Regions from separate parts of the Exiguobacterium sp. s11 genome, predicted to be linked through region 1. Evidence: riboswitches for the same ligand, from Rfam matches in the RefSeq annotation. Region 1 holds a riboswitch; each other region holds the start of a gene.
The links. A riboswitch is a leader RNA that binds a small molecule or an ion and turns the genes downstream of it on or off. The one in region 1 is predicted to bind thiamine pyrophosphate.
Positions count from the first base shown of each region.

Region 2: linked by a shared signal. The riboswitch ahead of KNQ12_RS10300 (thiamine phosphate synthase) and the one ahead of tenA (thiaminase II) in region 1 are both predicted to bind thiamine pyrophosphate.
Region 3: linked by a shared signal. The riboswitch ahead of thiT (energy-coupled thiamine transporter ThiT) and the one ahead of tenA (thiaminase II) in region 1 are both predicted to bind thiamine pyrophosphate.

Region 1 is NZ_JACSNF010000002.1:274,931-286,017, reverse strand. Features, by position in the region: gene KNQ12_RS09095 (class I SAM-dependent methyltransferase) at 1-339, opposite strand, end outside; gene KNQ12_RS09090 (sporulation protein) at 450-1,223, shown strand; gene KNQ12_RS09085 (glycoside hydrolase family 3 protein) at 1,433-3,349, shown strand; gene KNQ12_RS09080 (hypothetical protein) at 3,380-3,676, opposite strand; gene tenA (thiaminase II) at 3,728-4,423, opposite strand; TPP riboswitch at 4,498-4,604, opposite strand; gene KNQ12_RS09070 (DUF1002 domain-containing protein) at 4,798-5,679, shown strand; gene abc-f (ribosomal protection-like ABC-F family protein) at 5,959-7,812, shown strand; gene KNQ12_RS09060 (diacylglycerol/lipid kinase family protein) at 7,880-8,773, shown strand; gene KNQ12_RS09055 (M23 family metallopeptidase) at 9,016-9,732, shown strand; gene KNQ12_RS09050 (penicillin-binding transpeptidase domain-containing protein) at 9,849-11,087, shown strand, end outside.
Region 2 is NZ_JACSNF010000002.1:517,887-528,973, reverse strand. Features, by position in the region: gene KNQ12_RS10340 (SbcC/MukB-like Walker B domain-containing protein) at 1-1,055, opposite strand, end outside; gene KNQ12_RS10335 (exonuclease SbcCD subunit D) at 1,037-2,158, opposite strand; gene KNQ12_RS10330 (hypothetical protein) at 2,637-2,936, shown strand; gene KNQ12_RS10325 (hypothetical protein) at 3,056-3,412, opposite strand; gene KNQ12_RS10320 (ThiF family adenylyltransferase) at 3,535-4,542, opposite strand; gene KNQ12_RS10315 (thiazole synthase) at 4,539-5,303, opposite strand; gene thiS (sulfur carrier protein ThiS) at 5,306-5,506, opposite strand; gene KNQ12_RS10305 (FAD-dependent oxidoreductase) at 5,503-6,447, opposite strand; gene KNQ12_RS10300 (thiamine phosphate synthase) at 6,444-7,037, opposite strand; TPP riboswitch at 7,120-7,222, opposite strand; gene nagZ (beta-N-acetylhexosaminidase) at 7,279-8,499, opposite strand; gene KNQ12_RS10290 (OsmC family protein) at 8,496-8,921, opposite strand; gene KNQ12_RS10285 (MFS transporter) at 9,112-10,296, shown strand; gene KNQ12_RS10280 (DoxX family membrane protein) at 10,424-10,912, shown strand; gene KNQ12_RS10275 (hypothetical protein) at 10,942-11,087, opposite strand, start outside.
Region 3 is NZ_JACSNF010000001.1:581,005-592,091, forward strand. Features, by position in the region: gene KNQ12_RS03340 (amino acid permease) at 1-664, shown strand, start outside; gene KNQ12_RS03345 (thiamine diphosphokinase) at 718-1,320, opposite strand; gene thiT (energy-coupled thiamine transporter ThiT) at 1,322-1,882, opposite strand; TPP riboswitch at 1,944-2,053, opposite strand; gene rpe (ribulose-phosphate 3-epimerase) at 2,076-2,732, opposite strand; gene rsgA (ribosome small subunit-dependent GTPase A) at 2,735-3,640, opposite strand; gene pknB (Stk1 family PASTA domain-containing Ser/Thr kinase) at 3,666-5,600, opposite strand; gene KNQ12_RS03370 (Stp1/IreP family PP2C-type Ser/Thr phosphatase) at 5,603-6,337, opposite strand; gene rsmB (16S rRNA (cytosine(967)-C(5))-methyltransferase RsmB) at 6,356-7,687, opposite strand; gene fmt (methionyl-tRNA formyltransferase) at 7,684-8,604, opposite strand; partial or broken gene def (peptide deformylase) at 8,677-9,066, opposite strand; gene priA (primosomal protein N') at 9,076-11,087, opposite strand, start outside.

The DNA of each region.
Region 1 (11,087 bases):
CATCGGCTCCTTTTTGGATGTCTTGATCGCGACTTTCATCTTTTTCGAGAGCTGGAATTGCCATTCTTCTTCTTCAAAACGGAATAAGAATTGACGAAATTCCGTGAACCAGTCATCGAGTCGTCCGACGAAATCGTCAATTAAAATATTTTCATGCTTCATAACGCGTTCAAATTGAAACTCTACCTGCATCATCACCGTATCTCTTAATAGAATCGGTTTTACCTTGATTCGTCGGAGATCATTTGATTTTTGACGCGGATTACTTATCGTTGCATGGATCAGTGTTCCTTGCGTGATTTGCGAGGCAAGACTCGCTTTTAATTCATGTAGTTCCACTAGTCGTCCCGTCCTTTTCTGATGTTCTTTCGAAACTGTAGCAAATTCGTACCTGTTCGACAAGTTTACACGCTTCATCATTCGTACGTAATCAAAAGGAGGAATTCATCATGTTCAAAAAAATTCTCTCACAAATCGGAATCGGTGCCGCAACGGTCGATACACGCTTGACGGATGACCGCTGCGAACCAGGCGGTCAAATTCACGGTGTCGTTCATATCAAAGGCGGAAACGTCGATCAAGAAATTGATCGAATTTATCTTGAATTCAACACGCAGTACAAACAAGAAGTCAATGATAGTACGACGTTTACGACCTTCACGCTCGACCGGTTTGCCTTAAATGAAGCGAAGTTCACGATTGAAGCGGGTGTTGAGCGGGAGATTCCCTTTACATTACGCGTACCGCTGAATACGCCACTCTCCGTCAGTCAATCGAAATCGTGGATCGAGACGGGACTCGACATCGCTCAAGCCGTCGATCCATCGGACCGTGACGCTGTCATCGTCGAAGCAAACCGCTACCAAGCGACAGTCTTAGATGCAATGGAGTCACTTGGCTTCCGTTTGAAAAAAGCCGACACGGAAAAATTACCTGGACGATTCCGGAAAGATTTACCGATTGCTCAGGAGCTTGAGTATTCAGCTCGCAATACACACTACGCTCATAAACTGGATGAGATCGAAATCATCATGCTCCAAGACAGCTCAGGGATTGATTTAATCGTCCAAGTCGACCGTCGTGCGCACAGTCTCGGTTCATTATTCAGTGAAATGGCTGGTGCGGATGAGTCGATGATCAAACTGCGTCTGTCCAATGGTGAACTGCAGGATCAATCGTTCGTCGAACGTCAGCTGACAAGCATCGTCGAACGCTATAGCTGATCAATCGATCGACTTTACTTGAAAGTGATTCCTCTTCAGGGGGAGTCACTTTTTTTTCATTCAAGTCAGTCTGTCTAAAAACACATTTGAAATTTATTTCAATTTGAAATCGTTTACAAATAAAATATTGTTTTAAAACAAACACCTTGCTATACTGTCCGTATTGAAAAGAATTCCAGTCACGGTTTGACTAAAGGAGGACGTACATCATGAAAAAAATCGGACAGTTCACGTTAACAGCCGGACTCGCAGCAGTACTCGTCTCAAGTAGTTTACCTGTCATGGCAGATGCAGGATCTTCAGCCGATCGGATCAGTCACAAAATCGACACGATGACACTCGAACAAAAAATCGGGCAGATGATCATGCCGGACTTCCGACAGTGGAATGGCAGCAATCATACGTCGCTTGCCCCAGAAGTCGCGAACATCATCGATCGCTATGATTTAGGCGGCGTCATCTTGTTTGCTGAGAACGTCAGCGAAACCGAACAGACGACGAAACTCGTTCATGATCTGCAAGAAGTCGTCAAACAAGACGCTAGCAACGATATTCCGCTGTTCGTCACGATCGACCAAGAAGGCGGAATCGTTACTCGGCTCGGAACAGGGACGAACTTACCTGGCAATATGGCGTTAGGTGCGACCCGCAGTAGTACATATGCCAATGATGCCGGTCATATCATCGGTTCCGAACTGCGTGCGCTCGGCATCAATGTCAACTTTGGTCCGGTTCTCGACGTCAACAGCAATCCTGGAAATCCTGTCATTGGTGTCCGCTCGTTCTCGAGTGATCCGGCGCTCGTCGGCACACTCGGTTCCGCTCTAATGAAGGGAATTCAGTCTGAAGGTGTCGCGGCGACCGCCAAACACTTCCCGGGTCACGGCGATACGGCGACCGATTCCCACTATGGATTACCGGTCGTTGACCGGTCCCTGCAGGAGCTGGAACAAGTCGAGCTCGTACCGTTCAAGCGAGCTATTGCTGAAGACATCGATATGATCATGACAGGACACATCGGGATGCCGCAAATCGAACCTGAACTCGTCACGTCGACAAATGGTACCTTCCCTTTACCTGCGACGTTATCGGATGATGTCATCACGGGCGTACTGCGCGAAAAACTTGGCTACGATGGCATCGTCATCACAGACGCATTGAACATGCAGGCGATCGCCGACAACTTTACGGAATCAGAAGCCGTCTTAAAGACGTTTGACGCCGGTGTCGATATCGCGCTCATGCCGACGATCCTTCGTTCCGAGCAGGATGTCACAAAACTCGACCGGATTTTCAAGGATGTGATCGCAGCAGTCAAAGATGGTCGCCTCTCAGAGGAACGGATCGATCAATCGGTTGAGCGGATTCTGACACTGAAAGCAGAACGCGGAATTTGGAACGGTACGACTGACACGACATCCCTAGCTGAAAAAATCGCGCAATCGAACCAAATCGTCGGCAGTCCCGAGCATAAAGCAAAAGAACGTGCGATGACGGAAGCCGCGGTTACACTCGTGAAAAATGATCAGCGGACCTTACCATTCAAACCGAAAAAGAATGCTAACGTTCTTGTGATCGCTCCTGCGGCGGATCAAACGGACAGCATGAAAAAGACGATCGCTTCCCTACCGAAGAATCGGAACTGGCACGTGACGACAGCGAATTACTCGGCTACTACGCTACCGCTCGACCAAAACCCGACATTACGGGCGCAACTCGATGCAGCAGATTACATCATCGTCGGTTCCAACGTCAACACGAGTGCTAAACTACTACCTACTGCACCAGAACAAGCGATTCCGGCTTCGATCTTCCGCTATGTGAAACAAACGGATACACCATCCGTCCTGCTCAGTCTCCGTAACCCATACGATGTCGCCGTTCAACCGGACGCACCGGCACACGTCCTCGTCTATGGCTTCAAAGGCGATCCAAACGGTCCAGACTCCGAAGCAGGCAATCTAAAATCAGCGGGACCGAACCTGCCTGCAGGTATCCGAGCGATCTTCGGAACGTTCAAACCGCAAGGCACTTTACCGGTTGATGTGCCGGTCTTTCAGAACGGTGTCTTTACCGATCAACTGCATCTCGAATTCGGTGACGGCTTTAAAAACTGGAAAAAATGATGACGTGATACACCAAAAGACCGAAGCTCCTTAAAGGATGCCTCGGTCTTTTAGTGATTGATACGGATATTCAGCTTCTTCTTTCGCACGATGGTAGACGCGGTATAACCAATAAGTCAGTAGTGCATAGACGACGATGACAAGAACAGCAGAAATGTAGCTCCCCATGCTATACGCTACCTTAAAGTTACGTGTCGAAGCGGATATACCGGATAACACGATTAATATCGGAATGATGTATCCAAGAAATCTTACTTTGACTCTACCAAGCATTCGTTGTACAGCATATGCTGCACTGATCACAAGTGCGATCACGATGATTTCCATTCCAATCCCTACTCTCACTAAATGGTATTCCTAATTCTACCATCTAGTGATTCAAGAAGATACCGCTCGTGCTGGAATCGTTTCGTAAACTGACGCAAATGTCTCTTCCGTCCACCCCATGTGCCAGAAGAGTAACTCATAGTAACAACTCGTCACGAAATGACGTTTCATCCGCTCGCGTTCCGTCGGGCTCGCTTGCTCCGCCAGCGCATCAAGCCGTGCAATCTGTTCAAAGACGACCTTTTCAAACCATTCCGAGCTATACGTGTCGATCCATTGCTGATAGATTTTTTCTTCCGGAGTACACGTCAGTAATTGCTGTCCGACTTCATAATACAACCAGTAACATGGCAAGATGGCAGCAATCGTCTCACCGAGCGTTCCTTCACTCGCATGATGCATGTGCGAGACATACGCATATGCTGTCGGTGCCGGTTCAAATGCTTCAAGGTCTGCTGCCGTAATACCGAGCGGCTCAAAAAATGATTGATGTAAGCTCAACTCTGCCTCATAAGTCGAAGTCGCATGTTCGGCAAGTGTCGCGATCGTCGCGAAGTCGTCTGCTTTTGATGCTGCCTTCGCTTGAATCTTCGCAAAATGTTTTAAGTAATAGGCATCCTGCATGACGTAATGCCGAAATTTCGAGAGCGGTAACGTCCCCTCCCCGATTCCTTGTACGAATGGGTGCGTAAAACTACTATCCCAATACGCTTGTGCCGCTTGTTTGATTTCTTGTGTGAACGTCATGATCTCATCCTCCTCGTTTAGTTATGAAACGAAAAAACACCACCCCGAAACACACGGGCATGGCGCAAGAAGAACAAGACTTGACGCCACTTCCCTCCGTAAGTACGAACTTAATCAGGTTCAAAGGGTCCGAACGTCTTCGTTCGTCTCAGTCGGTCTACCGACTCCCCTAGTGGTCATTATTCGATTCAAATTCACTATAGCATGCTGAAAACGGAAGTCAAGTTGTCTCCTTTTCGCTATACTATGGAGTGTCAGAAGACGGATATCGTCTCCATCTGCAGACCGATTCCGAACAGACATCGTTCCCGTACACTAAATTTAGTACCTGATACTATAATTCATTCTGTTACTTACAATTGGAGGATTTCATTATGCATACACCAACAAAAATCATGGCATCAGCCGTTATCGCTTCTGCTTTATTACTCCCAACAGCCGCATCCGCCGAACAAGTCGTCGATAAGACGATCGTCACACTCGGGGAGTCGCTCGGCGCAAAAGATAAAGCATGGGTGCTTTCACGTCTCAATGCACCGGAAGGCATCACACCGATCATCGCCACTTCTGCTGACGAGGAAAAATATCTCGGGAAAAACATCCCACAGTCGCAAAAAGGCGGCAACATGTATTCGTCGGCTAAAATCGAACTGACGGAAAAAGGAGATGGACTCTCCGTCTCGACGGAAAACATCACATGGGTGACGAAGGATATGTATCTCAACGCTCTCGTCACAGCGGGTGTCAAAGATGCCGACATCACGATTACTTCCCCTTACAAGGTGACCGGGACATCGGCACTGACAGGAATAATGAAGGCGTACGATCAAACTTCCGCTGAAACCGGGATAAAGTTAAGTGACGAACGCAAGGATTTAGCACAGCAAGAATTATTGGTCACATCAGACGTTGGAAAAACGGTCGGCACGGATAAAGTCGCTGACTTGATGAATGAGATCAAGGCTGAGATCGCCAATCAAAAACCGGAAACCAAAGTCGAGATCGAAAACTTGATCGTCCAAGTCATTCAAAATAACAATATCCAGTTGTCTGACGCACAAATGGACCGGTTGACGAATCTATTCAATCAAATGGAGCAAGCGAACATCAACTGGGGACAAATCGAAAGTGGACTCAAAAATGCGGGACAAGACATCCATGCCTTCGCAACATCAGAAGAAACGAAAGGGTTTTTTGCTAAACTATTCGATGGACTCAGTGACTTCTTCAGTTCAATCGCAGGTGTGTTCAAATAATTCAGACTTCCGTAACTGACAAAAAAATAGTAAACTAGATGTATCTGAAACGAAAGGTGGTGTGAAAAGATGGACTTTGCCGCGTGCAAACACTGGTTGATGGAACAATTGTATCTGTTGCGCGCGATTTTTCATGGAATGGCGTTCTAAGGCACCCGTCTGCCCTTTTTTAGAACTTCATGATTGAAAAATACAGCAAAGCGCATCTTTCACACGATAGGGAGAGTGCTGTTTGCGCTCTCCTTTTTTTGATGCGCGCGAAAGGATCAACTTACTATGATGATTTGCGACATTCAACACCTGACCAAACAATTCGGAGGCGAGACAATTTTAACGGATGTTTCCCTCTTCTTAAACGAACACGACCGTGTCGGTCTGATTGGACGAAACGGGAGTGGTAAAACGACATTACTCCGCTTGCTTGCTCGCCTTGAGCAACCGGACGGTGGTGTCATCTATCAAAAGAGCGGTTTGACGATCGGCTATTTAGAACAACTTCCTGTATATAGTGAGACGATGACCGGACTCGACGTCCTTTGGACAGCGTTTGAAGACATCCTCGCGATCCGTTCTCGGATGCAACAGTTGGAGCAAATGATGGCGACAGCACCAGAGAATCTTGATGCGTTACTCGCACGATATGCGGAAGCGACGAATGCGTTCGAACAAAAGGATGGCTATCTACTCGACTCGAAGATCGAGCGCATGGTGAACGGGTTACACCTTCGTCCGTTACTCACTCGTCCTTTCCACCAGTTGAGCGGTGGTGAACAGACGAAGATTTGTCTCGGTCGCATGTTACTCATGGAGCCAAATCTACTCATTCTTGATGAACCGACGAACCATCTCGATTTAGCTGCCGTGGAATGGCTGGAGCAGTTCTTACGGGACTATACAGGGACCATCCTGCTCGTCTCTCACGACCGGGTCTTCTTAGACGCCGTCGTCACCTCGATCGTTGAACTCGAAGACGGTGAACTGACAGCCTATATAGGGAACTACAGCGCGTTCGTCGTCGAACGAGAACGTCGCTTGATGGAACAGTTCCACGCCTACCAAGAGCAACAGAAAAAAATAAAGAAAATGAAGGAAGCGATTCGTCGACTCCGGCAATGGGCAAACGAAGCATCTCCACCGAGTGAGAAATTATTCCGTAAAGCAAAATCGATGGAACGGGCACTCGAGCGGATCGAACGGATTAAACGACCACAACTCGAAGCCAAAACCGCTGACGTCTCTTTTTCTTCTACCGATCACTCGAGCCAAGTCGTCTTTCGCGCTGAAGAACTCTCGTTTTCTTACGGAACCCGCCACATTTTTGATAACGTTTCGTTCGAGATCATGGCACAGGATCGGATCGCGATCGTCGGAACGAATGGAAGCGGGAAATCGACGTTGCTCTCACTGCTGCTTGACGAATTATCACCAGACGCAGGCACACTCACGCGTGGACCATCGAATCGGATCGGTTTCCTGTCCCAGCATGCCCATTTCGAAGAGGACGCGCGGTTAATCGACTGGTTTAGAGACCGGATTGCCGTTCCAGAAGCGGAAGCCCGCCATATCCTTGCCCGGTTCCTGTTCTTTGGACCAACTGTCTTTCGGTCCATTTTGTCACTGAGCGGAGGCGAACGTGTGCGATTGCAACTCGCCGTCCTCGTTCATTCGTCGATTAACGTCTTGATTCTCGATGAGCCGACGAATCATTTAGATATTGAATCAAGAGAGACACTCGAAGAAGCACTCGAGAATTTTTCTGGTACATTGATTGCCGTCTCACATGATCGCTATTTCTTGAATCGTCTTTTCTCGAGAATCATTTGGCTTGACCGCCAAATTACTTCGTATGCTGGAAGCTATGCTTACGCAGTGGAGAAACGACAAGCCGTTCGTGCCACACCACCTCAAATAAATCATGAGAAGAAATCGAGTATTTCAAAGCGTTCGAATGCGCCTGCGAAAGAACAGTCCATCGATCAACAAATTGAAGAGCTAGAATTTCAAGTCGTACATCTTGATGCCATTCTCTCTCATGTATCCGAGGAAGAAGAATGGATGACGGTCGAGATGAAAAAAGAAGCATTGTTACAAAAAATTGAAGGTTTGTATGAGCGCTTAATTCTAGAAACTTGAACTAACATGATTAGTCCTCCTTTGACTCGGGAAAATAGGAACAGATACGTCAAAGGAGGAATCCATCTTGTCTCAAGCCATGTTGATCATCAACCCGTCTTCTGGAAAAGAACTCGGAAAAAAACACGCGACGCTCGCTGAAGAGACGCTTGCTACTCGCTTTGAAACCGTCGACGTCCGGTTTACGGAAAAAGAACACGATGCGACGGAATTCGCGCGTCATGCCGCCCAGTCTAATTACGACGCGGTCATCGCCATGGGAGGTGACGGAACGGTCAATGAAGTCATCACCGGAATCGCCGAGCAACCGCATCGGCCAACACTCGGGATCGTCCCACTCGGAACGGTCAATGACTTATCGCGCGCATTACACATCCCGACGGATCCCGAAGAGGCGATCCAGATTCTAGCTGATGCCCCTGCCCGACCGCTCGATATCGGTAAATATGATGACCATTACTTCATGAACGTCATCGCTGTTGGTCTGATTGCAGAAGCCGTTGAGGAGGTCAGTGTCGAACAAAAAACGTCACTCGGATCGGTCGCTTATTTCATTGAAGGTCTAAAAGCCTTCAAGGATCATAGTCCCTATCCGATTGAAATCCATTCCGCTGAGAAACAATTCGATGGAGAAGCACACTTGTTGATTATCGCCTTGACGAATTCCGTTGGTGGGTTCGAATCCTTTGCAGAAGACGCAAAGGTCGATGATGGACTGCTACATGGGTTCATCATTACGAAGCTTGGATTCTTTGATGCGCTCCAAGCATTACCTAAACTTATCACGGGTGGATTATCAAAAGCCGATCAAATCGAACACTTCACGACGACACGTGTCGAAATTCGCTCGAAAGAAGAACTGCCGATTAATGCCGATGGAGATACAGCAGGTCATGTTCCCGTGACTGTCGAGGTACTCCCGCAACATTTAACTGTGTTTTCACCCTCTTCCATTGAATAACAGTATAGGTTTCATAGAAAAAAGAACTGACTCTTCGTCAGTTCTTTTTTACTTATTAATCCATTACAATATATGTTAATAACGCATAATTTTGAAATACATTTGAAATATTTTTGTGTTATTGACGATGCTATAATCATCTCAGGCGAAAAATCATTCCCTAAAATAAATATACATAAAATCTTACAATTTTGTAATGATCAGTTCTGTCGCTTCAGATTTTTAAGGAGGAAATACACTCAATGAAACGTTTACTTACAACAATGACAATGACAGCTTTGGTAGTTTCAGGTTTTGCAACAACGAGTGCTTCGAAAGTTGAAGCTGCAACGACATATAAGGTAAAGGTCACAGCGGACGGGCTTCGTGTCCGTACAGGTCCATCAACGGCTTATAAAATCGTCGGTAGCGTCAATACAGGACAGACATTCAATTATCTCGGTGTTTCCGGTTCATGGACGAAAATTTCGTACGGCGGCGCATCACGCTATGTTTCTTCTACATATGTTAAAAAGTACAGTACGACGACTTCGTCAAAAGCAACGACTGGTTTCTCACGTCCAGCAAGTGGTCCAATCACGCAAGGATATGGTGCTGCGAGTGGCGTTTACGGTTATACGTTCCATAACGGCATCGATATCGGCGCTCCAACAGGCACACCTGTCTATGCATCGGCTGCCGGTAAAGTCATCACATCCCGTTATTACGGCGCATACGGAAATCATGTCATGATGACACATACGGTGAACGGTATCCAGTACACGACAGTATATGCACACTTGAACAGTCGCTCTGTCTCAGTCGGACAAACGATTGCTAAAGGATCGAAAATCGGTACGATTGGTGCGACAGGTAACGCATTCGGTGCGCATCTCCACTTCGAAATGCATCGTGGTCCATACGTCTACAGCGGAACGTCTGCTGCAAACAGTGTCAATCCACTCAATTACTTCAACTAAGCTTGATTCACCGGACTTCTCTCCATGAGAAGTCCGGTTTTGTGTTTCAGATGAAATCTCCTGACAGGAGTGGTACGGTATGATTATGAGTCTAATCCACAACGGAGGCGAAACCCATGAAACGAACGATCCCTCTTCTTTTATCAGCGACGTTTGGTGTGACGTTACTTGCCGGATGTCAAGATCAGCCGACACCTGAAGAACGTCTTGATGCCTACATCAAACTTTGGGAAAAACAAGATTACGATAAAATGTATACGTACGCGAGTACGGCTACTAAAAAAGAATATGGTAAAAAAGAATTCATCGACCGGACAAAACAGTTGTCGAAAACACTTGATATCAAAAAGTTATCCGTCGAGCGAAAAAAAGCAGAGGAAGCAACGGATGACGAAAAAGCGTCCCTTCCCGTACAAATCTCCTTTGATACGGTTGCAGGAGCCGTTGCTTATGATAAACAAGTCCCGTTAACATTCGAGAAACAAGGAGAAACGGAAAACTGGTTCATTGACTGGGACTCTTCGTTTGTTCTAAAAGACTTTAAGAAAGAAGATAAAGTTCAGTTACAAACCGTAGAAGGCAAACGCGGTGATTTACTTGATGCGAACGATAAACCGCTCGCGACCTCTGGTAAAGGATATGCTGTCGGCGCAACTGCAGGACAACTTAAAGATGTCGCACAAGTTGCCGAGTTGCTCGATCGCCCGACCTCATCGGTCGAAGATTCCTTAAAAGCAAGTTGGGTCAAGGACGGACAATTCGTTCCGCTCAAAACACTGACCGACGAAGCAACGGTTGCGAAATTGCGTGACATTCCAGGTATCAGCGTTAAAGAGACGGAAGTCCGAACATATCCACTCGGGAAGGCCGCTTCACACTTGATCGGTTATATCGGTTCGGCGACAGCAGACGAGATTAAAGAATCGAAAAATAAAATCCAAGCTGGCGAACAGATTGGGAAACGGGGTCTCGAACAAGTCCTTGATGATCGCTTACGCGGTAAAGCCGGAGCTTCGATCATTCTACAAAAGAAAGACGGATCAAGCGTCACCGTCGCTGAAACGAAACCGTCGGATGGTGAGGACATCCCGTTGACGATTGATGCTACGCTTCAGAAAAAGACGTATGACACGATGAAAGAAGATCCAGGAACGGCATCGGCAATCGATCCGCGGACTGGTGAGACACATGTCTTACTCAGCTCCCCTGGCTTTGATCCTTCTGAATTCATGTCAGGGATCTCGCAAGCGCGACTCGATGAATTGACGCAGGATCCGGATCAACCATTGTTGAACCGATTCACGAGTGCTTTCGCACCCGGTTCGACTCAAAAACCCCTAACGGCCGCGGTTGGT
Region 2 (11,087 bases), 240 kb from region 1:
TCCACTTTTGCTTGAACGACCTCTTGTTGCTCTTTCAAGCGAGCGATGTGCTGTTCAGTTTCCTGTTTTCGATGCGTGAGTTGCGTCAATTGTTCTTGATCCTGTTGCCACTGGTCATAGATCGGTGCGACGATTTGAGCGCGTTCAGCCGCCATTGCTTCTTCTTGCATCTGTTTGATTTCCGGTAGGCGATCCAGTAGTAACTGTTCCGTCTGTTGAAGTCGCTCCTGCTCTTGGAAAACCGCTTCGAGTTGCTCGCCTTGTTGCAATTGCGTCGTTTTCTTCTCGACAATCGCACGGGTCTCTACTTCAGCTTTACGTGCAGCCGTTAACCACTCGTCCCGTTCGGTCGTCAACGCTTCCATCCGTAACCGGATGTCGCCTTCCGTCAGTTCACTCCAGTTCGCTTGCACAGGTAGTTCCTCAAGCTTGGCCCATTGCTTCGTCTTCGTTTCCTTGATGCGTGCCGCAAGATTGAGCGCTTGTCGGTGCAAACGTTGCTGGAACTCACCATAGTGTTCCGTCTTAAACAGCTGTTTGAGAATCTGGAGTTTGTCTTTTGACTCTGCCATCAACAGTTCGCGGAACTTATTTTGCGGCAACAGGAGAATTTGCGAAAACTGTTTATGGTCGAGCTGAATCAGCTCTTGAACCCGTTGCTTGATTTCCGGAATCTTGACCGCGAGCGGTTTCCACGTCGTTCCGTCGAACCGAGCGAGCTCCGCTTCATGCGAGTAGCCCGTTTTATTGACCGGATGCGGTTGACTCGGTTGGCGGATGATCCGGTACCGTTCCCCTTTCAGCGTAAACTCCAGTTCAACTTCTGTCTTTTGCTCGGGCACGGCAAAATGACTTCGCAGTTCGCTCATTTCCCGTTCGCCGCCAGACGTCTCGCCATACAGGGCGAACGTCAATGCGTCAAAGATCGTCGTTTTTCCTGCTCCGGTATTCCCGGAGATGACGAACATCGTCCGTCCGGCAAGTGCCGTGAAATCAATCGTCTCTTCACCAGCAAACGGTCCAAAGGCACGTAATGTCAGTCGTTCTGGGCGCATGTCGCTTCCTCCTTCAGGACGGCTTGCATCGCTTCCGTCGGTTTCTTCTCACGGACTGCTTCATAGAACTCACTGAATAGATCCGCAACGGATGCATCCTTGACTTGTTCACGCGACGCCTTGACTGCCCGCGTACTCTCGCGGACGAATCCGATTCGCTCGAGGTGCAGGATGTTCGGATAGATTTTCTTCAGCTTGCCCATCGGATCCATCAAGGCTTCACCGTCCGTTAGGTTGATCTTTAAGTAATCGTCCGTGTCTTGTGTCGCGACGAATGCCGAATCTGTCAGTTCAGTGAGACTTCCAGTCAGTTCCCGTAAATCACGTTTTGGTGCAAGTGGTTCGAACCGACGATCGAACGTACCCGCATCGTTCAACGTCAACACATCGACTCCTTTGACATGATGGGCTTCCGAGAATGAATATTTCAAGAGCGATCCGCTGTAGCGAACCGTCTCGGATTGAATCGCAAGCGGATTGTGCAAATGACCGAGTGCCGTATACGTAAACGGTGCAAACTGACTCGCACTGACCTGTCCTGCCGTTCCGACGGACAATTGCCGCTCCGAATCCGTCTCGAGTCCACCGATCACAAAGGCATGACCGACGAGGACACTCGGTCCGTCCGGACTACACCCGGCAAGGATCGTCCGCATCGCATCATCATGTGTCTTGATCGTTTCGTCCTTGTACACGTACCGAACGGTCGCAGGATCGGCAAATGGCACTGGATAGAACGACACTCCTTTAATCGTGACCGGAGTAATGACCGGCGTTAGTTTTCCGACGAGATGCAGTCCGGCCCGTTGGAGTAACGTCGTTCCGAAACTTAACCGTTCGGCCGAATCGTGATTTCCGCTGATCGCAACGACCGGGATGTCTCGATCGAGAATCAAGGCAGCGAGCGTCTCGTCAAGCAGTTCGACGGCTTCCGTTGGTGGTACAGCGCGGTCGTACAAGTCACCTGCAATGACGATCGCATCCGGTTGTTCGCGGTCGACGAGTGTCAAAAAATCCGCTAAGACCGCCCGCTGGTTCTCGAGCATCGACTCGCCATGAACGATTTTGCCGAGATGCCAATCGGCAGTATGTATCCATTTCATCTTCATCACACTCACTTTTTGAATATAGTAGCTTAAGTGTAGCATGCAAGCGGTCGTTCTGCGACGAACATCCGTTTGGAACACAAAAAGCAGGAGTCATCATATTTCTTAGCGACTCAACAATGAATTTGAAGAAATAAAAATTATACTTTTTATTATTGAAGAGAAGCACTATGCGTTATCTTTCACCTGAATTTCTTAGGTGATTTATACGATGCTCAAACAAATCTGACGAAATTTTGATGTTTTGAAAAACCTTACTTCCGGTCACTCTCAATATCCAATAAATGTATTTTGTGTTAAGCTAGTGTCGTTATAACTCAAGTAATAATTGAATCATGTCAGGACTCTCGTAAACTTTAATCGTTATGGATCATCCATTGAAATATGAGGAGGTAAAACGTGAAAAAACTTATATTGTTAGCTCTGTTATGTACTTTATTATCTGCCTGTAGCATCAACGAGTCTGTAACTCAGTTTGACTGAGTTACAGACAATACCTAACGATGTACAAATGAAAATTAATCCTGACTCTACTTTGCAATTGATTAACACGAAAGATGATATCGCCTATATTGTCTATAACACAAAGAAAACAATTACTACTGATCTCGAATCAAAAGAAGATACAGTGAAACTAAAATTGGACGAATCTAACGATACTAGTAAGAAAATGAAACAACATGTCTTTAAATTAACATTAGATTCTAAGCATGAAATCATCGATGTCTATTTAAACGGTAAATCTGCTGTATTCGATAACGTAACCGGTTCATGATTTTTGATTTCATAAAAAAATGAACACATATCGCCCTCATTTTACTTGTAGATTGAGGGGATATACAAAAAAGCAGAAGGCGAATGCCTCCTGCTTTTTTCACTCTTGCGACGAATGTGTTATTTCGTCCGTTGTTTTCTAAAGCGTTGAACGGAACGAATCACAGAAACCGATCCGCCGATGATCGCACCGACACCGACAACGATGCCTGTCTTGAATTTTTTGCCCGATTGTTCTGATTTATGCGTTGCTTGATTGTGTTCAAAAAGTTGTTGGAGGGGCGACGACGTCTCGACTTCGAGAATTTTCGATGCATCCTGATGCACGTCTTCTCTACGTTCGACACTACAAGGTGACAGATAGAATGGGTTCAAGTTCGTCCGGTACCGATCCGGATTCCAGTTGGCTTGCTGAACAACTGCTTGGGCGTCTTCCGTCTGTGCTTGATCCTTGATTGGATCGAATTCTTGTTTCATCTGAATCACTCCTCTTCACGTTCAAAACTTGTAGACCGATTTACGTCTGAAGTCTTATTTACCTGTTTTTCAAACATTTAAAACATATATATTTAAAATTAGTTTTTAATGTTTTGTGAACGTTAGCCGAAATAGGCATGATAGAGCCGCTTCGCTTTAACGAGATCCGCCTCGCCATGAATCAGAACACGTCCATCTCGGAAAGCGACCATCCGATGTTCGTCCGTCGTAAACGCCAGCAAATATGGATTATGGGCGGAAATCGCAGCGACCGGCTGGAGACGTTGTTTCAACTGTTCCAGATCCCGCTGTCCGTCTCCCCGGATTTGAACGGCATCCCGACCGCACAGTGCCGTGAAATGAACCGTTTGATCCGATAAGTAAGGATAGGACGGTTCGATGCCGCACGACGGGCACTCCATTTGCTTCAGTGACTGGACGTTAATTTGTTGAAACGTATTCGACCAGACATCAAACGCAAGCAAGCGCGTCCGCATGGCGTCCGTCTTTCCGCTCAACCACTTCAATGCTTCTGTCACCTGCAAGGAAGCAACCATCTGTACAGCTGGTCCGATGATTCCCGCCGTATCACACGTCTCCTGATCACGCGGTAATTGATCGAGCAGACAATGCAGACACGGCGTCTCTCCGGGACGGACGGTGAACGTGATCCCATAACTGCCAACGCAGCCACCATAAATCCACGGAATCGAACGCATCAACGCCATGTCGTTCATTATCAAGCGAATATCGAAATTGTCCGTTGCGTCGATGATCAAATCGATATCATCGAGAAGCCACGTCAGCGCTGCCCGGTCGACGTCTACTACATGCGCTTCGATCGTCACTGTCGAATTAATCGCTTCAAGCCGTGCTTTTGCGGCAATCGCTTTTGGTACGATGTGACGCGCATCGTCCTCGGTATAAAGCTGTTGTCGTTGTAGATTACTCCACTCGACATAATCGCGGTCGACGATTCGAACGACACCGACACCGGCGCGGGCGAGTTGCTCTGCCGACGCCGTTCCGAGCGCTCCCATGCCGATGATCAGTACCTTCGCTGATGCCAAGCGTGCTTGTCCCGCTTCCCCGATCGGTTGAAATCGAGTTTGCCGTGAGTAACGGTTCATCGAATCAATCCACTCGTTGGACTACTCGCGACCGCATATTGTTTCTTCTCGATACGTCCCGCTTCGTAACCGAGGCGCCCTGCTTCGACAGCTAGTCGCAACGCACGCGCCATCTTGACCGGATCTTGGGCATGAGCGACAGCTGAGTTCAATAAGACACCATCCGCACCCAGTTCCATCGCATAGGCGACGTCGGTCGGTGAACCGATCCCGGCGTCGACGATGACCGGGACCGTCGTCTGCTCGATGATGAATTGCAAATGGAGCGGATTGAGAATACCTTGTCCGGAGCCGATCGGTGACGCCGCCGGCATGATGGCGTGACAACCGAGTTCTTCGAGTCGTCGTGCAAGGACGACGTCGTCCGACGTATACGGTAAGACGATGAAGCCTTCTTTAAGTAATTCTTCAGAAGCCCGCAACGTCTCGATCGGGTCCGGTAGTAACGTCTTATCGCAACCGATCACTTCGACCTTAACCATGTCGCACATACCGGATGCCCGCGCAAGCTTCGCAAGCCGAACAGCTTCCTCCGCCGTCTTCGCACCGGCCGTGTTCGGCAGTAAATCGTACTTCGCTAAATCAAGCGACTCCAAAAAATTCGCTTGTTGTTTGTCAAAGATGTCGAGCCGACGGACGGCGAACGTCAAGATTTGTGAAGCGGACGCATCGATCGCTTTCTGCTGTACCGTAGCATCCGTATATTTCCCTGTTCCGAGTAATAATCGTGATTCAAATGTCTTTTCTCCAATTTTCAGCATGTTTATCCTCCTCCTACGAAATGAACGATTTCAAATGTGTCATTGTCCCGAACGACCGTCTGACCGTACACCGTACGATCAATGATTTGTCGATTCTGTTCGACGATGACGAGCTTTTCCCCTAAGCCGAGTTGCGTGAGCATGTCCTCAATCGTTTTAATCTGTTCGATCGTGTGGTCATTGCCGTTAATCGTAATGTTCATCGGACTTCCTCCTTCTGAATCAAGCGTAATGTATTTACCAAGACTTCCGCTGTCGCTGGTGCGAGTAATATGCCATGCCGATGATGCCCTGTCGCTAGGAAGATCCGACGGGATGAATCGGTGACTCCGATATATGGCAAGCCGGACACCGTTTGCGGTCGTACACCGGACCAGACTTCTTCGATGACCCCGTCACGAATCGGTGGATACAGTCGTTCTGCTGCTTGAAGCAGTGACATGATCCCAGCGACACTGACACCGACCGTCTCGTCGTGCGGCAGTTCGGTCGCACCGATCAAAATTCGTCCGTCTGCTTTTGGCACAAGGTAGACAGCGTCGTCAAACAGGATCGAGCGTAACGGCTGACCCGCGAGACAGACTGCGAGACATTCTCCTTTGACCCCATATGTCGCGATCGAAATACCAGCTGTATCGAGCAAGGCTTGCGACCCGCGTCCGGCAGCGACCGTCACCGTTCGTCCGGTCCAGATTCCCGCATTCGATTCGATCCTAATGAAGTCATCGTTCTCTTCGATGCGTGTGACATCTACCTGTTCTTCAATCGATATGCCACGTGCGTGTAAGGCATACATCAATGCAGTCGTCAGTCGTCGTGGATCGATTTGACCGACAGCTGGAAACAGATGCTCGCGTCCTTTACGTTTTAACAAAAACGGTTGTTCCCGGTATCCACAATCGATGCCTGTTTCTCGCTCGAGTCGACGTGCAAGCAGTGGATACAGACGACGACTTCGCGCGGCAAGTGCATGCAATTCTGCTCTCAGCTCGATGTCCGTCGCAAGCATCCCGGCAGCTGCGCGGCTCGTTCCTCGTCCGCATGTTCCACGTTCTAAGACGACGACGGATTCATTCTGACAGGCGAGACCGTAAGCAAGCGTCAACCCGATGACTCCGCCGCCGATGATGATGTGATCCGTCATACGCGAACCCCCTGGTAACGCCTGATGGCGGCGAGTGGATCCGATTGACCGAGAATACCCGATAAGACAGCGATTCCGGTTGCACCGGTCGCTGCGATTTCAGGCATGCATTCTGGTGTAATCCCACCGATCGCAATGACTGGTTTCGTCGTGAAGGTGACGACTTGCTTTAATGCGTCGATCCCTCGTGGTGGCACGTCCGGCTTCGACGCTGTCGGATATATATGACCGTACAGCAGTCGGTCGGCTCCTTCCGCTTCTGCTGCCAGTGCCTCTGCCAGTGAATGAACGGATTTCCCGATGACGAGGTCCGGAAAATGACGTCGCACATCACGGACACGCAAGGACCGGCGCGTCAACTGCACACCGATGCCGGCGACATGGGCGACATCGACCCGGTCATGAACCGTTAACTGATCAGGCGAATAACCATGCCCAAGGAGTGCTTCAATCAGATCAAGTAATTCTGCTGCTGACAAGTTCGGTTCACGTAGATGTAGCTGATCCGTATAAGGTTGAAGCGATTGAAAAGTCTTTATTTCATCAAGCGGATGGATGGATCCCGTCGAAATCAGATGTAGACGCATCATGTTCTTCCTTTCCATACGAAAAAGGACCACTCCCGATGTTGAAGGGAGTGGTCCGAAAATGCGCTGAAGCGCTAAGGATATCTAAGGTTTCGAGCCACTTCCCTCCGCTAGTACGAACTAGATCAGGTTCAAAGGGTCCGGATACTTCCGTCTCAGTCTGCTGGGAGACTCCCCTAGTGTCTTTTCGTGTTTAATTGGCTTGCCCCATTAGTCTAGCATGAGTCGCTTTGCTTCGCTAGTCCTAGTTGAGCGCTTCCACTTGCTGAATCAGCTCCGATTTCGTCGGTCGCTGTTGCTCTTGGCTGTCGGCATACGTCTGCTTTAGCTTCAGGATGCGCATTACTTTAGCATCGAGCATCTCCGGCGTCAGCGTTTTGTCTTTGACGGCTTGCATCACTTCAGCATGAACTTTTGCGTAAGCACCTGCCTCTGAAAACATCGCCATATCAGCTCCATTGACGAGCGACTGACGTGCCGCTTCTGCGAGACCATATTGTTTCGTGATCGCCCCCATGACGAGATCATCCGTGATGATGACACCGTTGAATCCGAGTTGTTGACGCAAGAGGTCAGTCAAGATCGGCTTTGAGAGCGAGGACGGATTCGTATCGTCATACGCGGGATAGAGAATATGGGCGACCATCACCATCTCGGCGCCCTCTTGAATCGCTTCTTGGAAAGGTAACAGCTCCGTCCGCTTCAATTCTTCCTTTGATGCCGTCACTTTCGGTAGCCCGACATGGGAATCGACACTCGTATTGCCGTGACCGGGAAAATGTTTGACGACCGGAATCGTTCCCGTCTCCTGCATCCCGTGCATCAGGGCCGTACCAAGCGTCGCGACGGTATTCGGATCAGCACTTAACGCACGGTCGCCGATGATCGGATTGTTCGGATTACTGTTGACGTCAAGGACCGGCGCGAAGTCCATGTTGAAACCATAAAATTGTGACAAATGACCGAGCGTACGTCCGACGTCTTCCATTTTCACTTCATCTGCTCCTTGCGCTATCCGTTGACTCGTCGGTAACCGTAATCGTTGATCCGGTACCCGGCTGACGCGTCCACCTTCTTCATCAATCCCGACGAAGGCATACGTTTTTTGGTTCGTCTCTTGAATCGCACGCGTGAACGTCAAGAGTTGCTCTTCCGACGTAATGTTTCCGCCGAGCAATAAGACCCCGCCAATTGCATGCGTCTGTAACAATTTCCGGTCAGCTGCTGAAAGTTCCGTGCCGGCGACTCCGATAAAGAGCAGTTGATCGATTTTTTCTGACGTCGACATCGCTGCCAATTGTTGCTTTAGTTGTGCTTGTTGTCGTTCTTCCTTCGTCGGCTCAGGCTTCGGTTTCTTTTCTTCTGTCGGTTGTTTCGCTTCCGGTTGTGATGATTTCGTTGGTTCCGTCGTCTCCTGCGCACACCCTGCAAGCAACAGGCAACCGATCAGCACTACTTTCTTCACAAAGGATCCTCGCTCCGCACACCATTGATCGAATAATAGACGGAAATCTCAGCGTTCAGGGATTGCGAGACCGAACAATATTTATCCTTTGATAACGAGATGGCGCGACGGACCTTATCTTCCGGGAGATCACCTTCGAGCCGGTAATGAATCGAGATCGACGTAAAACGCCGCGGATGGTCCTCTGCCCGTTCTCCTTCGATATCCATTTCGAAATGGGTGATCGTCAAGCGCATCTTCTCTAAGATCGAAACGATATCAATTCCGGTACAGCCGGCAACGGCATGTAGCAGTAGTTCAGTTGGTCGCGGTGCTTGGTTTTCACCCCCGTTTTCGGGTGCTGCATCCATCGCCAGGTGATGCCCTGATTCCGTCTGTCCACTAAACCCCATCTGTTTGTTCCATGTCACTGTCGCTTGCATCGTTTCCACTCCTTTATAAGTAGTCTTCTTCTGTAGTATACGCAAAAAACAGTACGCCTGGAAATTCACACGCTATTTTGAATAATGGTTCTTTTCCCGAAATCTCGCTTTGCGATACCCGGCGAAATCGTTTCATGCTATCCTGTTACTCATAGTTTCGCGCGCAAGCGCTAGAATTGAGGAATCATCCATGTCACCTACTACTCGTTTAAGTCGACGCGATTGGCTCTTGATCGCCACGTTGTCGCTCCTGACGTTCGTACTCGGAACAAGCGAATTCGTCATCGTCGGGATCCTCGCTGAAATCTCCTCAGCCCTTGATATCACGATCGCAACAGCCGGTACGCTCGTCTCGGCATTTGCCATCTCCTTTGCGATCGGTACGCCGATCGTCATGTCGCTGACCGGTCACCTGGAACGTCGTCGCCTGATCCTACGTCTCTTACTCGCCTGGGTCTTACTGAACCTTGCCAGTAGTTTTGCTCCAAGTTACGAAGTGTTGCTCGCAACCCGCATTCTGACAGCGATCCTGACCGGCGTCTTGATCTCACTCGCGATGGTCGTCGCAAGTGACGGTGTGCCTGTCGCAAAACGCGGTGTCGCCGTCTCGTTCATTTTCGGTGGTTTTACACTCGCGAACGTTCTCGGTGTCCCCATTGGAACGTTCATCGGGCAACATGCTGGCTTTGAAGCCACGTTCTGGCTAACGACAGTCATGGGAATGATTGCGTTCCTCGCAGTATGGAAGATCGTTCCGGTCCAGCAATCGACGGGTTCTGGTTCTATTAAGGAACAGCTTGGATTGCTCGCCAACCCACGGATCCTGATCGCCTTCTTTATTCCGTCGTTTGGATTCGGGGCAACTTACGTCGTCTACACATATCTCGTGCCGATTCTGCAAACAGAACTCGGGATTGCGAAAACGTGGATCAGTCCGATCTTGCTCGCTTACGGCGTCGTCTCAATCTTTAGTAACATCCTTGCCGGCAAGATTGCTAGCAAAAATCCGATGGGACGCTTACGGTTCGTCTTCGTCGTGCAAGCAGTCGTTCTTGCTGCATTATACTTCACGACAGCATCCCTTCCGCTTGGTCTGTTCAACATCGCCTTGATGTCGTTGATGTCGATTCTACTGACGACTTCGACACAAATCTATTTGATTGACCTCGCTGAAAAGTTCAATCCAGAAGCAAAAGGACTCGCCGCTTCATTGATGCCGGTTGCGAGTAACGTCGGGATTGCTTTTGGTTCGGCACTCGGTGGCATCGTCTATGCGAACGGTCCGATGATGAACACGGCACTCGTCGGTGGACTGGTCGCGCTCGTTGCTGCTTTATTAACTGCAATCAGTCATCGCCTCGATCAACGCTCATGAAACCGTTACCTTGTCCTTTTTTGTAACAGGTCGATGACGGTTCGATGACGTTATGATGATAGTCCCCATCTCGCTGATGATTTTTCAGTATGATGGGGACTATGTTGTAGTAGAGGAGTGTCTGAAAGTGAAAGCATTACACATCATCGGTCTCGGTCTGTTGACAATCATCCGACTCTGGCTCGGAATCCAGTGGTTCATCGCTGGAATCGGTAAGTACATTAATGGCTTTGATGCAAAACCGTTTCTCGAAGGAGCGCTCGCGAAGTCAACGGGCGAAGACGCACTCGTCAGTTCCTGGTACGCGACGTGGATTGAGCAACTCGCCTTACCGAACGTCGGGCTGATCAACGCCTTGATTCCGTTCGCGGAACTCGTCGTCGGGATCCTGTTGATTCTTAGTCTGTTGACGGTTCCTGCACTGGTCGTCGGAAGCATCATGAATCTCAATTACTTACTCGCTGGGACGATTGCGTTGAATCCAGTATTCTTAGCAGCATCAATCGCCTTACTGGCTGCAGGACGCTTTGCTTATAAAATCGGTATCGATTACTGGATCATCCGCTGGTATCGCTCGTCGCAGCAACCGCATCCCCTAGACCGGATTCCGGTCTAACGAAATAAAACTCTCCCGCACGGGGAGAGTTATTTTTTTTGTTGCTCGAGAATCGTCTGTTGTGTCGGAACCCCGCCGACTGAGACTGTCCGCTCGAGGAACAGATAAGGTTTACCATCAACTTCAAAACGACGGTCACCGAGATAACGTGCCGAATGACCGCCCGTCGCGAGCT
Region 3 (11,087 bases), on a different contig from region 1:
ATCAATTACGATCGTTGGGGCATTAATTCCGTATGAGACGGCTGAAGGGGTCAGCAGTCCATTTATCATGGTCTTTGATGCGATCGGCATCCCGTATGCTGCTGATTTGATGAATATCGTCGTCTTGACAGCACTATTATCTGTCGGAAACTCGGGACTTTACGCTGCAACGCGAATGTTATGGGCGATGTCGCAAGAAGGCATGATTTCAAAGAAATTATCGTACGTCAATGCAAGAGGTGTGCCGATGCGTGCCTTACTCTTTACGATGATGTTTGCGATGTTATCGCTTCTAACAGCCTTTTTCGCAGAGGATACCGTCTTTATCTGGCTCTTGTCCTTAGCCGGGCTCGGTGCTCAAGTCGGTTGGATTTCGATCTCTGCTTCTCAACTCGCATTTCGTCGGCAGTTCTTGCGAAACGGACATGATCTATCCGAATTGAAATTCAAGACACCGCTTTATCCGGTGTTACCACTGATTTCGTTGACGTTAAACGTCGTCGTCCTCGTTAGTCTTGCGTTTCAAGCGGACCAACGGATTGCCCTATACATCGGTGTTCCATTCTTCCTCGTTATGTGGGGAAGCTATCATCTCTTCGTCAAAGGAAAACATCTAGCAGCACAAAGCGACATCCGTGTCGCTCCCTCTCAACTCGAAGAATGATCTCATAAGAAAGAGGCCGCGGAATCATCCACGGCCTCTTTCCTATGATTGTGCTATTCCTTAAGCGTCCGCATCATCAATAGTTCTCCTTGATGGAGCTCTACCTTCGCTTCTGACGCACACCATTCATTACTGACGGTCAAGGAACCTCCGACCGGTACTGGATGTGCATCAAGTGGATATTTGACTCCGGATAAGCTTAAAGTCGATGGTACGAGTGGAATGAACGAAAGATAATGATAGCTCCCTGCTTCGACTGCATACGTTCCCTCAGCCAAGTATCGTACCTCTTCTCGTTTCGTCACGAGTCGTGCCTCTGGGTATCGCTTCAATAAATATACATTTTGGACGGTCATGTCGAGCCGCCCACCTGTCGCCCCGATAATGAAGGTATCCTCAAACTGTTTCTTCTCTGAGACTGTACGAAGTGCCAGTTCGAGATCCGTTTCATCTTTCTCGGCCGGATGAACGATTGCCCCTTCTGGTACATAACCAAGCGAATCAAAATCACCAATCGTCAGGTCGCATGTCAGCCCAAACGATTCAATCGTCTGAACACCACCGTCGACACCGACGATAAAATCACCTGGCTGACAAAACGTCCGTAAATCCGGCGCTTCTTCTCGCGGACCGGCACAGACGAGAATCGCCCGCATCTCAGACGCCTCGTGCCGAATAACGGAGTAAGCGTGGCGCAGTCGTGAATAAAAGACCCGCAACGACACCACAAAGAACGTAAGACGGTACCATGTATGTCGCGTTATAAATCAATGAATACGGTACGACTGGACCTTCGGCATACTCGGCAAAAAAGACGATTCCACTGATGACATGACAGATATAACGGAGTCCTGCGCCTAATAACGTCGCCAGGAGAACGAACGCCATCAAGCTTTTCTTTTGTCCATTGCGCGCGGCTAGTCTGACTTGACGCGCGAACAGACCACTTAATCCGACGACACCATACGCAATCGTATAGTCAAGCATCGGTTGAACGATCGTCAAGACTTGTGGAGCGAACATCAATTGAATCGTACCGACAAGCGCTCCCGTAACAACCCCTCCAACGACACCGTGGCGAAATGCCATGACGAAGATCGGTAACATCGCTAAGCTGATTGAGCCTCCTTGTGGCATTTTGAATGGAATCAGTAAATCAAAGACGACTCCGAGACTGGCGAAGATGGCGATTTCCATCATCATTTGTAACCGTTTCATGCTATTTTTCCTCCTTCATTGTACGAGAGGACGCAAAAAGGCAGTACGACGAACGCCGTACTGCCTGCGTGCGCCACATCCCTACGTCCGTTTGAACGGAACAGGTTCGAAGGGTTAAAGTCTAAAAGACTCCTCTCAGCCGCTTTTCAAGCGACACCCCTTGCGGTCATCATATTTCGTTTTCTCGTTCTTATTATACGGCAGCCCCTTGACGAATGCTAGTGATCGCTTCCGCATAATCTGGTGCATTGTAGATTGCTGATCCTGCGACGAGAACGTTCGCACCGTTATCGATGCAAAGCTTTGCCGTTTCCGGATTGACGCCACCGTCAATCTCGATTTCAAATGTCAGACCACGATCTGCTTTCATTTGCGCAAGTGCTGCGAGTTTCGGCATGACACGCTCGATGAAGGCTTGTCCACCGAAGCCCGGATTGACCGTCATCAATAAAACCATATCGACATCCTCAAGGACGTGTTCAATCGTTGATAATGGCGTATGGGGATTCAAGACGACTCCTGCCTTTGCGCCCGCTGCTTTGATTTGTTGCAAGACACGATGGACATGATTCGTCGCTTCGACGTGGAACGTCACGATGTCAGCTCCTGCCTTGACGAAATCTTCAACGAAACGTTCTGGCTGGTCAATCATCAAATGGACATCGAGAATCATATCCGTCTTTTGACGTAAGCTGCTAAGCACAGGTAATCCAAATGAGATGTTCGGTACGAACTGACCGTCCATGACATCAAAATGGATATAGTCCGCGCCTGCTGCTTCGACTGCTTTGACATCACGCTCAAGATTCGCAAAATCTGCTGATAAGATCGATGGTGCAATTTTAATCATCTTCAATACCTCCGGGCTCGATTCTTGATTTCGTCTATAAACATACCATAGTTCTCATAACGAGAGGACATGATTTCTTGGGCTTCGACGGCTTCCTTGACGGCACAACCGGGTTCATTCAAATGCAAGCAACCTCGGTATTTACAATCATCTTGTACAGCGACGAACTCAGGAAAACTCCACCGTACATCCTCGATTTCCATATCATACGGAAAATCGAGGTTCGAGAAACCTGGCGTATCGGCAATCAATCCTTCGGCAAGCGGCATTAATGTGACATGGCGCGTCGTATGACGTCCGCGTCCGAGTGATTTCGAGATCGCACTTGTTTCTAAATCAAGAGAGGGCTCCAGTGCATTGAGCAATGAACTTTTCCCGACACCGGATTGTCCGGCGAGAACGCTCGTTTTTCCAGCAAGTAACGGACGGACTTGCTCAACACCCGTCAACGTCTCACTTGATGTCTCGATGACCGTATACCCAATCTTCCGGTAAGCGGCAATCGCCTCTCGGACAGCCGGTCCTTTGACTTCGTCAAGTAAATCCATCTTCGTTAACAGGATGACGGGTTGGATTTCCTTCGCTTCGATCAAGACGAGAAATCGGTCGAGTAGATGCGCTGAAAAATCAGGTTCTGCCGCCGAGACGACAAGCAACGCTTGATCGATATTCGCGACAGGCGGGCGTACTAAAAAGTTGTCCCGCTCCTTCACTTCGAGAATATATCCCGTCTCACTTTCGATATGAAGCACGACTTCATCTCCGACGACTGGACTGATGCCGCGTTTTCGGAAATTTCCTCTTGCTCGTGAACGAACTTCTCCTTCTGGTGTCATGACATCATAAAAGCCGCCCTGCAGGCGTATGATCGTTCCTTCTCGATTCTCTTCGATGCGTTGTTCCGTCATCCTATGCACTCCTTTTTTATCACATTCATTGTGCGTCTTTTGCTTGATTGTACGTGATGGTTTTTGAACGATACACCGTATCGTCTTTATAGATCGTAATTTTGCCTTCTTCACCCGGATCAATCGTTAATGGCACGTCGAATGTCTCATCTTGATCAATTGATTCCTCGATGACGGTCCGCTTCCCTTTCGCGTCTTCCGTCTCGATTCGGATGACTTGTTTCGGCGGAGCCTCTTCTTCATCTTCACTAACAGCATCATAGACGACCTTTTCAGGGAACGTCGCCGTCACTGTTTTTTCTTCCTCACCTTTAGAGATGAAGACCGTCACGGAGTCGTTCGGCTCGACTTGTGCGCCAGCTTGCGGGAACTGACGGATGACTTGATCGAGTTTGACATCGCTAGAAAATTCTTGTTCGAACGTTCCGTCTAATCCTACTTTATCGAGATAAGCTTTTGCTTCATCACTCGATAAATTCGTCAAATCCTTCAACTCGAAAGAAGACGTCCCCTCAGATACAGTAATCGTAATCGTTTGTTCTTTCGCAATGACCTCCGTTCCAGCAGAAATTGACTGTCGAATCACATTTCCTCGATCGATCTCATCCGACTTCTCTCGCTCGACTCCGACTTTTGCGAATCCTGCTTCTTTTAGCGTTGCAATTGCTTCTTTTTCAGCTTCATCCGTCACATCCGGTACCTCAACCGGAGCACTACCAGTAGAAACGACCAAATTGACTGTCGAGCCCTTCTTGACCTGTGCTTTTTCACGAGGCGTTTGACTGATGACATCGCCTTCTTCGACCGTATCGCTACTCCGTTCCGTTGTCTCGACGACAAATCCAAGTTTCTCAAGCTTCGTTTCCGCATCGTCTCCATCCGTCTTGACGACAGATGGTACGGTGACCGTTGGATCCGGCCACATCGCGAACGTCGTAGCCGCCCCACCCAGTAAAAGGAGTAACAAGAGGATGATCCACCAGCGTTTTTTCTTTTTCTTTTCCGGTGTTTTCGGTTGAACAGTTGCGACGGCGGGTGATTCTAGTTCCGCTTTTGATTCTTCTGGCACTTGGACAGGTGATAAAACCATTGTCTTTTCCATCTCATCCTCTTCTGCGCCACGGATGCTTTCATTTGCCCGTTCGTCAGACAACGCCGTCACCATATCTGCCTTAAACGCTGCGACGGACTGTTGACGGTCATGCGGTGCTTTTGCAAGCGCCTGCATGATACAGTTCTCGAGTGCTTGCGGCACTTTCGGATTCAAGACGGATGGGCGACGCGGTGTATCTTGCAGATGCTTTAAAGCGATCGCAACCGGTGAATCACCTTCGAACGGGACTTGTCCTGTGACGAGTTCGTATAAGACAGCACCAAGCGAATAGATATCCGACTTCTCATCCGCAAATTTACCTTTTGCTTGTTCCGGTGAAAAGTAATGGACGGACCCAAGAACGGACATCGTATGCGTCAGCGTCGCATTCGACATCGCCACAGCGATTCCGAAATCCGTTACTTTGACGGTACCATCTTCTCGAATCAACATGTTTTGCGGTTTGATATCGCGATGGATGATCCGGTGTGCATGGGCGTGATCAATCGCATCACAAATTTGAGCGATGATATCGACGGCCTGCGGCACAGGTAATGCTTGATTTTCACAAAATGTTTTTAATGTCATACCATCGATATACTCCATGACGATGTAATAGATGGCATCTTCTTCGCCTACATCATAGACGGCAACGATGTTTGGATGATTCAAGCTGGTAGCAGCATGCGCTTCACGTTCGAATCGACGAATGAACTGTTCGTCATGCGAAAATTCAGTCCGTAAAATCTTAATGGCAACATGACGCTTTAAAATCTCATCATAGGCTTGATAGACATTCGCCATCCCGCCACTTCCAACTAGCCGTTCTATGCGGTAGCGGTCATTTAATTGATCTCCGTATCGCATATTCAGACCCTCTTTCTTTCTTTGAACCGGATGGCGGCAATCGTAATGTTATCCGCGCCTCCTCGAGCATTCGCTTCTTTCACCAATCGTCCAACGATCTCATCAAGCGGCTCATCCTGTAAGATGATCTGTTCGATGACATCATCTGGCACTTCATCGGTCAACCCGTCACTACAGACGAGGACGAGGTCATAGTCTGGAGCATCTCTGACTTGAATGTCGACTTCGACTGTTTCGTTCGAGCCGACCGACCGTGTGATGACATTCTTACGTGGATGATTTTCGACTTCCTCATCCGAAAGTTCCCCCATTTGTCGTAACATGTTGACGTAAGAATGATCATCCGTCAATTGTTTTAACGCCTTACCTTCAAGGGCATAGACTCTGCTATCCCCAACATGACCGATGACGAGCAACTCCTCGACCCAGCATACGCAGGCAATGGTCGTTCCGACGATGGCAAGTTGCTCGTCTTTTGAAAACTGAAGAATCCGGGCATTTGCCTCGGCTACACGTTGTTCTATCCATTCAGACAATTCCATCGGACGATTTGGCATAAGTGAAAAGGATGCTTCAAATACCTCGCGAACAATTGCACTTGCGATATCGCCAGCAGCATGACCTCCCATACCGTCCGCAACGACGGCAAGACCACGTTCAGCGTTCCCGACGAGTAATACCGTATCCTCATTTTTAGTCCTGACTTTCCCAGTAGTCGAAAGGTGAGCTAACTCCATGACAGTCCTCCGTTCGTGTCAATCTTCTCGTTTTTTAAACGCGGCAATATAGAAGCCGTCCGTTCCGACTGTCGTCGGTAACAACTTGAGTTCTGCTCGATCCCCAATCAGATGTCGCACGGATTCCGGCATCCGTGCCGCAAAGGATGTATCAAATTCAAATCCTTGATCGAGAATGAACGCTGTCTGATCCTCGTTCTCGGTCGGATCAATCGTACAAGTCGAATAGACGAAGGTTCCACCCTTTTTAACGAGTGGTAAGACAGATGTCAGAATATCTCGTTGAATTTTCGGGAGTTGCTCGAGTTGTTCCGGGCGTTTCGTCCATTTGATATCTGGTTTTCTTCGAATGACACCGAGTCCTGAACAAGGTGCGTCGACAAGAATCCGATCAAACGATTCTACTTCAAAGCGGTCTCCTGCTTTACGAGCATCTAACGCTTCTGCTTGAACAGTCGTAAGACCTAATCGTGTCGCTTGCTGTTCAATCAATTTAATCTTATGTGGATGAAGATCAAGTGCCTGTAGTGTTCCCGTCGTCAAACCTTCAGCAATGTGCATCGCTTTCCCACCAGGTGCGGCACAGCTGTCGAGAACATGATCAGATGCTTCTGCACCAAGTGCACGGGCGACGAGCATTGAGCTCTCATCCTGCAGAGAAAGATACCCACGGTCAATCAGATCCGTTTTTTGAACGCTTCCTCGTTCGATTTCGAGACCATCTGGCGCGACCGTAGATGGTTTTGCCGTCACACCTTGGTCGAGTAGAAGCTCGATCGCTTCCTCTCGCGTCGTCTTCGTCCGATTGATGCGAACCGTGACCGGTGCAGGTGTGTTATTCAATTGACAGATTTGAAGCGTTTCTTCCGGACCAAACAGTTCAATCCAGCGTTCGACGAGCCACTGCGGATGACTCGTTTCGATGCTGATTCGTTTTGCAACAGGCTCAATCTCAGCGAAATGGGGCATTCCCGCCCGTAATACATTCCGGAGCACTCCGTTGACGACTTTCGAGACGTGGATTTTCCCACGTTTTTTAGCAATCTCGACAGCTTCATGGATGACGGCATGATCCGGTACACGATCAAGATAAAACAATTGATACACACTCATCCGTAATAATGGACGCATGAACGGATCAAGTTTTTTCTGTTTCGCTAGATACGGCTCCAAAATATAATCCAGTGTCAATTCACGACTGAGCGTCCCGTAGACGAGTTCTGTGAACAAGCCGACATCCGTTGCTGAGATAGCACGCTTTTCAAGCATCTGGTGAACTGTGATTGTCGAGAAGGCACCACCTTGACCAATTTTCATTAGTGTCGCTACTGCTGCGTCACGTACGTTCATGCGTTCTCACCTACTTGTTGTCCGAGTTCAAGCGATTGACCGATCCCGCGCATGAACGTGGCACCATCCATCCGTTTTTTTCCGGACGGCTGTAAGTCGATCAGCTTCAACGCTGTTTCCGAACCTGTCGCGATGACGGGACCATCCGCTTCTAAAGCAATGATTTCACCTGGTCGTCCCGTTCCTTTGACTTTCGTCGCGAAAAAGACTTTCAATCGATCATCACCAAGCATCGTGTACGTACTTGGGAAAGGATTCATTCCTCGGATTTGATCATAGAGTGTCTCACCCGGTAACGTAAAATCAAGCCGTTCACGTTCACGTGAGATATTCGGTGCAAACGTCGCTTCTGCCTCGACTTGTGCTTCCGGTGTCAATTCACCTGCGAACAAACGCGGTAACGTCTCAAGCAACAGACGCGCTCCTGCGTCCGCTAATTTTTCAAACATAGTTCCAACTGTATCGTTCTCTTCAATCGGAACGATGATTTTTGACAACATATCACCGGCATCCAATCGATCGACCATGTACATGATTGTCACGCCTGTCTCTTTTTCACCATCGATGATTGCTTGATGAATCGGTGCACCGCCACGATATTTCGGTAAGAGTGACGCATGGACATTGATCGCCCCAAAACGTGGTGCTTCCAAAATCACCGTCGGTACGATCTGACCGTAAGCTGCCGTGATGATGAGATCTGGTTTTAAATCGAGAACATCTTGATAATCCTCGCGAATCCGTTTCGGTTGCAACACAGGAATATCGTGCTCCATCGCGACGAGTTTCACTGGTGTCGGTTTGACTTCCCGTTTTCGTCCGACCGGCTTATCGGGTTGTGAGACGACACCGACGACGTCATATCCGGCATCGATCACTTCACGCAGTGTTCCTGCCGCAAACTCAGGCGTCCCCATGAAGACGACGCGCGGTTTTTCTTGATCGACGAGTTTATCCGTGAACAGGACACCGTCTAAATGATCCATCTCATGCTGGATGGCACGTGCAAAAAAGCCGTTTGCTTTGATTTTGACCGTTCGTCCGAGTCGATCCTGCGACTTGACGACGATGCGGTCGAACCGTTCGACAGGACCAAAGATGCCGGGCATGCTGAGGCATCCTTCGTCATCGATTTGTGAACCGTCGGCTTCGATGATTTCCGGATTGATCAGCTCGATCGGTCCGGTCTCATCATCCGTATGGACGACCGCAACACGGATCGGTTGATTGATTTGCGGTGCCGCTAAGCCGACACCATCATATTCATACATCGTATCGAACATCCGGTCGATCATCTTACCAAGTTTTTTATCGAACTTCGTGACAGGTTCACACACCTGTCGTAATACATCGTTGGGTACTTCTACTACTTTATACATACAGACACCTCACATGAATACAAATGGATTCAAGTCGATCGCGACTTGTGTTTTTGACTTTTGACGACGGGCTAAGATATCACGAAGATGTGTCCGGACATCTTCCTGCCCTTTATGTTTAATTAAGACCTGTTGTCGGTACATATTCTTCAGTCGAGCAAGTGGCGCATCGAACGGTCCATTGACGACTAAATCCTCCGATTCGAAAGCCCGCAGCTCGGAGGCGATTTGTTGAGCTTCTGCTTGTGCTTCAAGTGGATGTGTCGCCGAGACCGTGATCAGACCAAGGAACCAGAATGGAGGGTGTCCCCCGAGTTTGCGCAACTGCATCTCCCGCTTATAGAACGTTTCGAAATCATGCTGTTTTGCCGTCTGAATGACGTAGTGTTCCGGATTATAGGTCTGGATGATCGACTGTCCGGCGAGTTGCCCTCGCCCGGCACGACCCGACACTTGCGTGATCAACTGAAATGTTCGCTCACTTGCCCGAAAATCCGGAATACCGAGCGTCGCATCGGCAGCGAGCACCCCAACGAGCGTGACATTTGGAAAGTCGAGACCTTTTGCGATCATCTGTGTCCCGAGAAGAATGTTTCCTTCCTTACGCTCGAAGGCATCGAGTAACTTCTCGTGTGCGCCTTTACGAGACGTCGTATCTTGATCCATCCGGATAATGCGCGCTTCCGGAATCAAATGCGCCAACTCTTCCTCGATCTTTTGTGTCCCCGTTCCGAACTGACGAATCTTCGTCGATTCACAGGACGGACAAGTTTTCGGCATCGCTGCCTCAAATCCACAATAGTGGCACTTTAAGCGATTTTCATGTTGATGATACGTTAAATTGACGGCACAATGCGGACATTGAAGCGTCTCCCCGCAATCCCGACATAAGACGAATGTCGTGTACCCACGACGGTTCAAAAGTAATACCGTCTGTTCCCCACGCTCGATTCGTTCTTTGATGCCTTCGACTAGCGCGAGGCTGAACGGAGTACGATTGCCCCGTTCAAGTTCTTTACGCATATCAACGATGTCGACCGGAGGCAGTTCCCCACCGAATCGTTCGCGAAGCGGTAAGTAACGATAGACCCCTTTTTGTGCCCGCGCATACGTCTCAAGTAATGGAGTTGCACTTCCGAGCACGACGGGACAACGATGATAGGCCGCTCGCCATTTTGCAACATCACGCGTATGATAGCGCGGATTCTCTTCTTGTTTATAGGTTGTTTCATGTTCTTCATCGAGAATGATGATTCCGATATTCGTCAGCGGCGCAAACACGGCGGACCGTGCACCGACGACGACATCGACCTCACCTTGAGCGATTTTGCGCCACTCATCATACTTTTCTCCGAGCGATAGACCGCTATGCAGGACAGCGACCCGTTCTCCGAAACGACGTTTGAACCGTTTGACCATCATCGGTGTCAGACTGATTTCAGGGACGAGCAAGATCGCTTGTCTACCGCGTTCGAGTTGTGCATGAATCGATTCAAGATAAACTTCCGTCTTACCGCTTCCTGTTACGCCATGTAACAAAAACGTTCCGGTCTCCGCTTCAGCCGTAATCGCCGAGACGGCTTCCTGTTGCTTTTCCGTCAAAGAGGACGGCACAAAGATGTCTTGGACGAGATGTTCGTAAGGATTTCGCCGTACATCAATCGTCTCGACTTCAATGATGCTTTTTTTCCCGAGGGCGTTCAACGTCGCGCTCGTTGCGCCCGTCGCCTGCTTGATTTCACTCCAAAGCGCATTCGGAAATTCTTGGATATACGAGTAAAGTGCCGCTTGTTGGCTCGCTTGTTTCGTAAAAGTTGCCTGTTCCTCGAGGAGACGAATACGTTTATCCGTCTTAGACGTCTTTTTCTCGCGAATGACCGGTTGAAGCGTCACGTCAGCTTGTTTCGCCGCTGTTAAGATGATTTGTTGGACTTCCGTTGGTAATTGACTCATTTTCTTACCATGATATGCCCGAAGTGGGCCCGACTCGACTATGACCAGTTTATCATAACTCACCTTCA